One region of the Pseudarthrobacter sp. ATCC 49987 genome, then DNA from elsewhere that is predicted to be linked to it. Evidence: riboswitches for the same ligand, from Rfam matches in the RefSeq annotation. Region 1 holds a riboswitch; the other holds the start of a gene.
The links. A riboswitch is a leader RNA that binds a small molecule or an ion and turns the genes downstream of it on or off. The one in region 1 is predicted to bind thiamine pyrophosphate.
Positions count from the first base shown of each region.

Region 2: another riboswitch for thiamine pyrophosphate. It lies ahead of GXK59_RS18890 (ECF transporter S component); the one in region 1 lies ahead of GXK59_RS04015 (FAD-dependent oxidoreductase).

Region 1 covers NZ_JAABNS010000001.1:842,365-846,564, forward strand. The annotation lists gene GXK59_RS04000 (RNB domain-containing ribonuclease) at 1-937, opposite strand, end outside; gene GXK59_RS04005 (ferritin-like fold-containing protein) at 979-1,650, shown strand; gene GXK59_RS04010 (thiamine phosphate synthase) at 1,665-2,396, opposite strand; TPP riboswitch at 2,423-2,557, shown strand; gene GXK59_RS04015 (FAD-dependent oxidoreductase) at 2,551-3,963, shown strand; gene thiS (sulfur carrier protein ThiS) at 3,960-4,196, shown strand.
Region 2 covers NZ_JAABNS010000001.1:4,076,437-4,080,636, reverse strand. The annotation lists gene GXK59_RS18895 (ABC transporter ATP-binding protein) at 1-713, opposite strand, end outside; gene GXK59_RS18890 (ECF transporter S component) at 730-1,404, opposite strand; TPP riboswitch at 1,470-1,613, opposite strand; gene GXK59_RS18885 (heme-degrading domain-containing protein) at 1,807-2,367, shown strand; gene GXK59_RS18880 (DUF4386 family protein) at 2,364-3,125, opposite strand; gene GXK59_RS18875 (DUF4235 domain-containing protein) at 3,256-3,519, shown strand; gene mnhG (monovalent cation/H(+) antiporter subunit G) at 3,565-3,981, opposite strand; gene GXK59_RS18865 (monovalent cation/H+ antiporter complex subunit F) at 3,971-4,200, opposite strand, start outside.

The sequences.
Region 1 (4,200 bases):
TCGCCAGCTGCTGCGGGTCCATGGGATCAAGGGTGCGCAGGTATTCGCCGTAACTCATTTCGCCGTCCCAGGGCTTGCCCAGGGCTCGGGTCTGGCGGTGGAAATGCGACAGCGAGGCTTCATCCGGCGCCGGCATGGTGCGCAGGATGCCGACCTTGCCCTCCAGCATGATCCCCGCGGCGGCCATCCCGGTCATCAGCGAAATCTGGGCGTTCCAGTCCTCCACGGGCAGCGGCGGGGCAGCGACAATCCGGTAGCCGCCGTCGGGCAGCTGCTCGATTTCCTGTTCCGGCATATTCAGGCTCGCGCCGCCGCGGAGCCGTTCCAGCTCCACCCGCTTCATCCCGACTTCCCTGAGCAGCTGCAGCACAGGAGCGGCCGTGCCGGCGTCGAGCTCGGCCTGCACCCCCTGGTAACTGAGCTTCGCCCGGCTCCGGACGGTGGCGCGGCGGACCAGCACCGCGGACACCTCGGCGGCGTCGTCGAGCTCGAATTCCCACACAAACGCGGCACACCGCTGCCCGGCCAGGAGGCTTCCGGCTTCTTCGCTGATGACTTCCGGATGCAGCGGAATCCGGCCGTCCGGGGTGTAGTAGGTCTGGCCGCGGCGGCGGGTTTCGGCGTCGAGCGCCCCGCCGGGGACGACAAAGGACGGGACGTCGGCGATCGCGTAAAAGACCTTATAGCCCGCGCCGGCACGGTCGATGAAGAGGGCCTGGTCCAGGTCGGTGGAGGACGCGGGATCGATGGTCACAAACTCAATGTGGGTGAAATCAAGCTCCGGCAGCTCGTGCCCGGCGACGGCCTCCTTGGCCTCCCGCAGGGCGTCCTCGGGGAACGGGCCCGGCAGTTCCAGCGTGGTGCGCAGCGCGTTGAGGGCCTGGGCAAGTTGGTTCTTCTGCTGGTGGATATTCGGGGTCAAGCGATGATGGGACACGAAAATCAGATTAGCTTCAATTGCGCCATTAGTCTTGGATCATGAGCACATCCCCGGCCGATCCCGCCCGTTACAACACCTTCCTGAGGGATCTGCTCGGCGTGATGGCTTACGGTGAGCTTTCCGCCTTCGAACGGCTCTCCTCCGATGCCCGGTATTCACCCACCCTGCACGACCGTGCGGTGCTGGCCCGGATCGCCGTGACCGAGTTCCAGCACTACGAACTCGTGAGCGCCAAACTCGACGCCATGGGCCTTGACCCGGAAGCTGCCATGGTTCCGTTTCAGCCGTCCGTGGACCACTTCCACGAACGCACGCGTCCGGCGGACTGGTACGAATCCCTCATGAAGGCGTATGTGATCGACACCGTCTCCGCCGATTTCTACCGCGCCATTTCCCGCTACGTCGACGCCTCGACCCGTGCCCTGGTGGAGCAGATCCAGGCCGACGGGGAGGCCACCGCCGTGCTGCGGGACCGGCTCAGGACGGCCCTGGCCGACGACCCGCGGCTGGCATCGCGGCTGGCGCTGTGGGCGAGGCGGCTGCTCGGCGAGGCCCTGACCCAGGCCCGGCGCGTGAGTTTCGAACATGCCTTCGTGGGCGGACTGATCGGCGCGGACGAGGAGCAGTCGAAGGAACTTGTCCGCGAGCTGATGCGGGAACTGGCGGCGAACCACTCACGCCGGATGACGCAGCTCGGCCTGGCCGGCTGAGCGGTCGGTCCGACTCAGCTGTCCGCGGCGTCGAGTGCGGCGAGCAGGGCCCGGGCGGCGTCCGCGGGATCGTCGGCCTCGGTGATGGCGCGGACCACCACGATCCTGTGTGCGCCCGCCGCCACCACCTGCTCCACATTTCCAAGGTCGATGCCGCCGATCGCGAACCAGGGCACCACGCCCGCGACCTTGCCCGCGACCTTGCCCGCGACCTTGCCCGCGACCTTGCCCCCGGCGCTATGTGCCGCCCGGCGGATCGCGTCCGCCGCGTAACGCACCAGTTCGAGTCCGACGGCGGCTCGCCCCGGCTTCGTGGGGGTGGCCCACACCGGCCCGACACAGAAGTAGTCCAGGCCGTTGCGGCCGGGGGCGGCGGCAATGGCTGCGTCCACCTGCTCCGGGCTGTGGGTGGACAAACCGATCACGGTGTCCTTGCCGAGGAAGTCCCGGGCCGCCCCGAGGGGGATGTCCTTTTGCCCGATGTGGAACACCGGAGCCCCGGACAGCGAGGCGAGGTCCGCCCGGTCGTTGACGGCCCACAGCCGGCCGTGGCGGTGGGCTGCCTGATGCAGGACCTCCAGCAGTTCCAGCTCCTCGGCAGCCTCCAGCGTCTTGTCGCGCAGCTGGATGATGTCCACGCCGCCGGCAAATGCAGCGTCCACGAAGTCCGCAAAGTCGCCGCGGTCCCGGCGGGCGTCGGTGCAAAGGTAAAGGCGGGCGGTGGTGTGGACGGCATCCTGGCTCATGCTTCCAGCCTAGTTCCTCTAAACTGGGCCAATACCGCGGGAGCCTGCCGCGCCCGTCCACGCCCCTGGCGTCCGGCACCGGCAGGCTGAGAGGGCGTCAGAGCCGACCGCTTGACCTGATCCGGTTAGTACCGGCGTAGGGAAGGAACCTTTTATGGGCAGCAGACTCGTCCCAGCCACGGCCTCAGTCACCGATGCGGCGGCCGCGGCCGCCGCGGATAACACCAAAACCCCCAAATGTTACGACGTTGCTGTGATTGGCGGCGGCGTTGTCGGCCACGGGATCGCCTGGGCGGCGCGGCGCTCGGGCCGTTCGGTGGCCCTGATTGACGACGCCCCCGGGAGCGGCGCCAGCTGGGCCGCCGCGGGCATGCTTGCCCCGGTGAGTGAACTCCACTACCAGGAGGAAGCCCTCCTGGAACTCATGCTTGAATCCTCCCGGCTCTGGCCGGCCTTCGCCGCCGGACTGGACGGTGCGGCCGCGGAAGACCCGCGAGACGGCGGCTCCGGGACGGGATACCTCACGACGCCGACCCTCGCCGTGGGTGCCGACGCCGCCGACCGCCGGGCGCTCGCGGACCTGCGCACCGTCCAGCAGGCTGCCGGCCTCGCCGTCGAACCGCTGATCGTCCGTGCGGCGCGCATCCGTGAACCCCTGCTGAGCCCGGGCATCTCCTGCGCCTTCGACATTCCCGCCGACCACCAGGTGGACCCCCGCCGTCTGCTCGCCCGGATCGGGGAACTGCTGGCCGCGGACGGCCGCTGCGACACCATCGCCCGGCGCGCTGCCGGGCTGCTCTGGGAGGACGGGCGGGTGGCTGGCGCCAGCCTCGCCGGCGGCGGTTCTGTCCGGGCCACGGAAACCATTGTGGCCAACGGCCTCGGCGCCGCCGCGCTTGAGGGACTGCCGGCGGGGCTCCGGCTGCCGCTGCGGCCGGTCCACGGTGACATCCTCCGGCTCCGGGTGCCGGAGAAACTGCGCCCGCTGCTCACCTCCACGGTGCGCGGACTGGTGCGCGGGGTGCCCGTCTACATCGTCCCCCGGCAGGACGGCACGGTGGTGATCGGTGCCACCCAGCGGGAGGACGCCCTCGGTGAAGACCTCCGGGACGCTGCCCCGCCGGCCGCCCCGACAGCCGGCACGCCGGCCGGTGCCGCTGTGTCCGCCGGCGGCGTCTACCAGCTGCTGCGCGATGCGCAGCAGCTGGTCCCCGCCGTCGCCGAACTGGAATTGCTCGAGGCCACCGCCCGGGCCCGGCCGGGGACCCCGGACAACGCGCCGCTGCTGGGCCGGGTGGCGGAACCGGGAAGTTCGGCAGGCATCGCGGGCCTGATCATCGCCACCGGCTTCTTCCGGCACGGAATCCTGCTCACGCCCGCCGCCGCAGAGATCTGCCGCGGACTGCTGGACGGCGTCGCGGATCCCCGCTGGGCCCACTTCCGGCCCGACAGATTCAGCACCGGCACACAGTCCGCCGGACCTGCTGCCGACGGTCCGCACACCACATTCCCCCGGAACACCAACACCCGGAACACCAACCCTGAGCACAACAAGGAAACGGTATGAACATCACCCTGAACGGAACCGGGCACTGGCTCCCCGACGGCGCCTCGGTCAGCACCCTCGTCAGCCAGGTCACCGGGCGGACCCTGGCCCCCAACGGCCAGTCTGAGGACGGCGGCAAACTCGGCGTCGCCGTGGCCCGCAACGCCGAGGTGGTCCCGCGCAGCCAATGGCACGGCACCGCGCTCGCCGACGGCGACGACATCGAGCTGGTAACGGCGGTACAGGGAGGATGAGCAG
Region 2 (4,200 bases), 3.2 Mb from region 1:
ACCACGATCCGGTCCACGAGGTCTTTCCAGACCGCGACCCGGTGCTCCACCACCACCAGGGTGGCGCCGGTCTTGTCCACGCAGCGGCCGACGGCGTCGCGGACTTCCAGGACGCCGGCCGGGTCCAGGTTGGCGGTGGGTTCGTCGAGGAGAATCAGCCCGGGGCGCATCGCGAGGATGCCGGCGAGCGCCAGGCGCTGCTTCTGGCCGCCGGACAACGCCGACGTCGGATGGTCCAGCGGCAGCCGGCCCAGCCCGACGTCGTCGAGCGCTTCCGCCACCCGGGTCCAGATGTCGGCCGGCGACACGGAGAGGTTTTCCGCACCGAAGGCGACGTCGTCGCCGAGGCGTGAGAGCACCACCTGCGTTTCCGGGTCCTGCTGCATCAGTCCGGCCCGGCCGCGCCGGGCCCGGGGCGCGGCGCCGTCGATCAGCAGGCTGCCGGACTCGTCGGCGTCCTCGGCGTCCGCCGGAGCACGGCCAGCGGCAAAACTAACAGCACCGTCACCGGAGGAGCTGTCGCCGAGCACCCCGGCCAGGGCGTGGAGCAGCGTGGATTTGCCGGCGCCCGAAGGCCCCAGCAGCAGCACGCGCTCCCCCGGCCGGATGTCCAGGTCCAGGCCGCTGACGGCGGGCCGGGACCGGCCGGCGTGCCGCCAGCCCCAGCCGCGAGCGGTGATCGTAGCCGGGCGGACCCGGTCGAAAGATGTCATGCGCAGTGTGCGGACATCAGGAGAAGACGGGCTCCGTGGCCGCCTTGCGGGAAGCGAAGGAACTCAGCACGCCGGTCCTGGCCAGGCCCCGGGTGGCGAGCCAGGACAGCCCGCCGGCGATCACGGCACCGGAGATGGCGGTGAAAATGACGTAGGCGAGCTTGTCGCCGGCGGCGTACGCGATGTTCCAGCCCCAGGGCAGGAACGAATCATTCAGCCCGCAGAACAGGCCGGCGCCGGCACCGGCCAGCAGCGACACCGGCAGGTTGAACTTCTTGTACATGAACGCGGCGAAGACCAGTTCGGCGCCAAGGCCCTGCAGGATGCCGGAGATGAGCACCGTGGTGCCGTACTGCGAGCCCATGATCAGCTCGCCGGCGGCCGCCACGGTCTCGCAGAACAGTGCGGCGCCCGGCTTGCGGATGATGAGCATGCCCAGAACTGCCGGGATCATCCAGCCGCCGGCGTAAAGCCCGGTGAGCGGCGGGTAGAACGCGTTGACGGGGGCGGAAATGAGGTTGGCGCCCTGGGACCAGGCCCAGAAGATGACGCCGCCGGCCACGGCGATCAACGCGGCCACCACAATGTCCACAACACGCCAGTTGTGGGTGCGTCGGGTGGGTGTCGTGCCAGAACCGGGGCTGGCGGATTCGTGCTGGCCGGATTCGTGCTTGGCAGATGTATCAGTCATATCGTCCTCCTGAGGAACAGGAGGGGAGAGTGCCCCGGGTCCGCAGCTTCCGCTGCCGCTCCGTGCACTCTGAGAACTCGACTCCCTTGCGCCGGTACTAACCGGATCAGGTTCGAGGGTCTGCGGCTGTCCGCACTCTCAGCGCCCACCTGTGGTTTCCCCGGATTCCTCCGGTGATGCCCGACGGCGGCGCTCCCCTGTCGTATCTAATATTGCCCTTGTGGGCGTGGCCCAGTTTACACCCGTGGAGCATTATTTTTCCGGGGCCGGCCGTCACAATCCTGGACCGTCCGAAGCGGTGTCCCGGACCGGCCTGCTTGGTAGAGTCGGCACAGCATGGGAACACCGGACGCCGCCACGGCCGGCTGGCTGCCGGCAGCCAACTAACGGAAGCTGAATCACTTGACGAACTCACCAGTGCCTTCCCCCGACTACGATCCGGATTCCGCGGAACCGCAGCCGCACGGGTCCCTGGGTGCGCTGATCGGCCGCATCCTGGCGGAAATCGAGGAACTGCGGTTCCGGTCCTTCAGCAAGGACGACGCCCTGGACCTCGGGCTCCTCCTGGTGGAACTCGGCCGGCATCGCTCCCACCCGATCGCCATCGACATCACCAAGGGCGAGCAGGTGCTCTTCCATGCGGCGCTGGAGGGCGCCACCCCGGACAACGAACACTGGATCAGGGCCAAGCAGCGCACGGCCGTGCGCTACGAAGTCCCGTCGCTGCTGGTGGGTCTTCGGGCCCGGGCGGCCGGGCGGAGGATCGAGGACAACGCCTGGTTCGACCAGATGGAGTTTGCCGCCCACGGCGGCGCGTTCCCCATCTACCTGCGCGGCACCGGGATGATCGGCACCGTCACGGTGTCCGGGCTGCCGCAGAAAGCCGACCACGAACTGGTGGTCGAGGCCCTGTCGGAAATCCTCGGCCGCACTGCGTCTCTGGCTGGACCGCCGGGACGCTAGCCCGGCATCCCCCCGGCTCCGCTGCGGGGTGTCCGCCCGGCCAACCGGACCAGCGCAATCCCGACGGCCACGAACCAGACCCACATCAGCACGCCGTAGCCCCAGTAGAACTCCGGGACGGCATGCCGGAGCGCCTCCGCAACAACACCCAGGCCGCCGGTGGCGATCCCCAGCCACGCGAGGGTCCGTGGCAGCACCCCCTTCAGCATGACGACGGAGATCAGCAGGATGCCGAGCGCTGACAGGACACCGACGACGGCGGGGGTGTTGTTCTCGGCGACGATCGCCTCGGCGGCGGTCGAGTAGCGGAGCCGGGCGGCGCCGTCGTCCGCGCCGGCGTAACGGTCGCTGAGGTATACCAGCACGAGGGAGCCCCGGCTGGTGACCGGGACGGCGAGGATCAGCGCCCAGGACAGTGCGCCGATCACGGCAGCCAGCAGGGCCAGGCCTTTGTCGAGCGGGGCCAAGGCCACGAAGAGCGCCACGAACACGAGCACCGGCAGCATGTTCGGCACCATCCACAACAGCTGCTCGGCAATGTAGATCCCCTTGTTCCGCGCGATGAACTCCAGTGTCGCGGCGCCTCCGTGGACCGGTGGCGGGGCGGCGAAGTCCAGGACCAGCGCGATGACCAGGAGCACCACAAAGAGCACCGAGGCAATGCCGGCCCAGAAATACAGCCGCCGCGAGGTCTGGCCGTCAGCCGCTGGGGCGGCCGGCGCGGTGCGGCCGGGCGAACTGGTTTGGGGCTTTTCCATGCTCGAAGTTACGTCCGGCCCGCCCCGCCGGACAGGGGCGTTGGTCCCGGCCGCTTCCCTGGCTGGACCCTCCGGCAAGGAACGCTAGGCTAGGGGAAGCCCTGTTTCCTCCCGCAAGGAGTTGCGAAGAATGAACATCTTCATCAAACTGCTCGGCACCGGCATCAGCCTGCTCGCCGGCTATGTCGGCACCAAGCTCGTTGACACCATCTGGGAGAAGTCCACGGGCAGCAAGCCGCCCAAGGGCCACGACGACGACGTGCCCACCACGCTGCGCTCGGCCCTGACCTTCGCCCTGATCTCCGCGTCCGTCAGCGCCATCATCCAGGTCCTCGCCAACCGCGGCACCCAGCGCGCGGTGACCCGCTTCGCCAAGACCCAGGATCTGGTTTAGGGCGCCTGGTTTAGGGCGCCTGGTTTAGGGCGCATCGTCCAGCCCTCACCGCCCGTCGGTGACCTCGTCGCCGTCGTCGCCGGTGAAACCGCGCTTGCCGGCCGCCTGCTGGACCACGGCCTCCAGTTCATCCGTGCTGAGCAGCTCCGGGTGCAGGTGCTTCGTCCGGTAACCGGCGCGGCCCACCATATGCGCGGACACCGGCACGGTCAGCAGCTGGAAGATCCACGCCACCACCAGCACCGGCCACACCCACCAGGTGCGCATCTGAAGGCCCAGCGCGAACAGCAGCAGGAACAGACCCAGTACCTGGGGCTTGGTGGCCGCGTGCATCCGCGTCATGAGGTCGGGAAAGCGGAGCAGGCCCACCGCCGCAGCGAGGGACATCAGGGCGCCGACCACCATGAACACCGCCGAGACGGCGTCAATCACGGTGTCGCCGGATAGGGTCTCAGGATTCACGGGGCTTCTCCCGCCGGTCGGCAACGAAGCGGGCCACGGTGACAGAGCCGACGAACCCGATGAGGGAGACCGCCACCAGCAGCATGAGGTTGTTGAGGTGCCGGTTCACGGCCATGTCGATGCACAAAGCGGCACCAAGGATGGCCAGCAGCACGTCCGCGGCGAGCACCCGGTCCAGCAGCGACGGGCCCCGCGCGATCCGGATGATCGCTCCTCCGG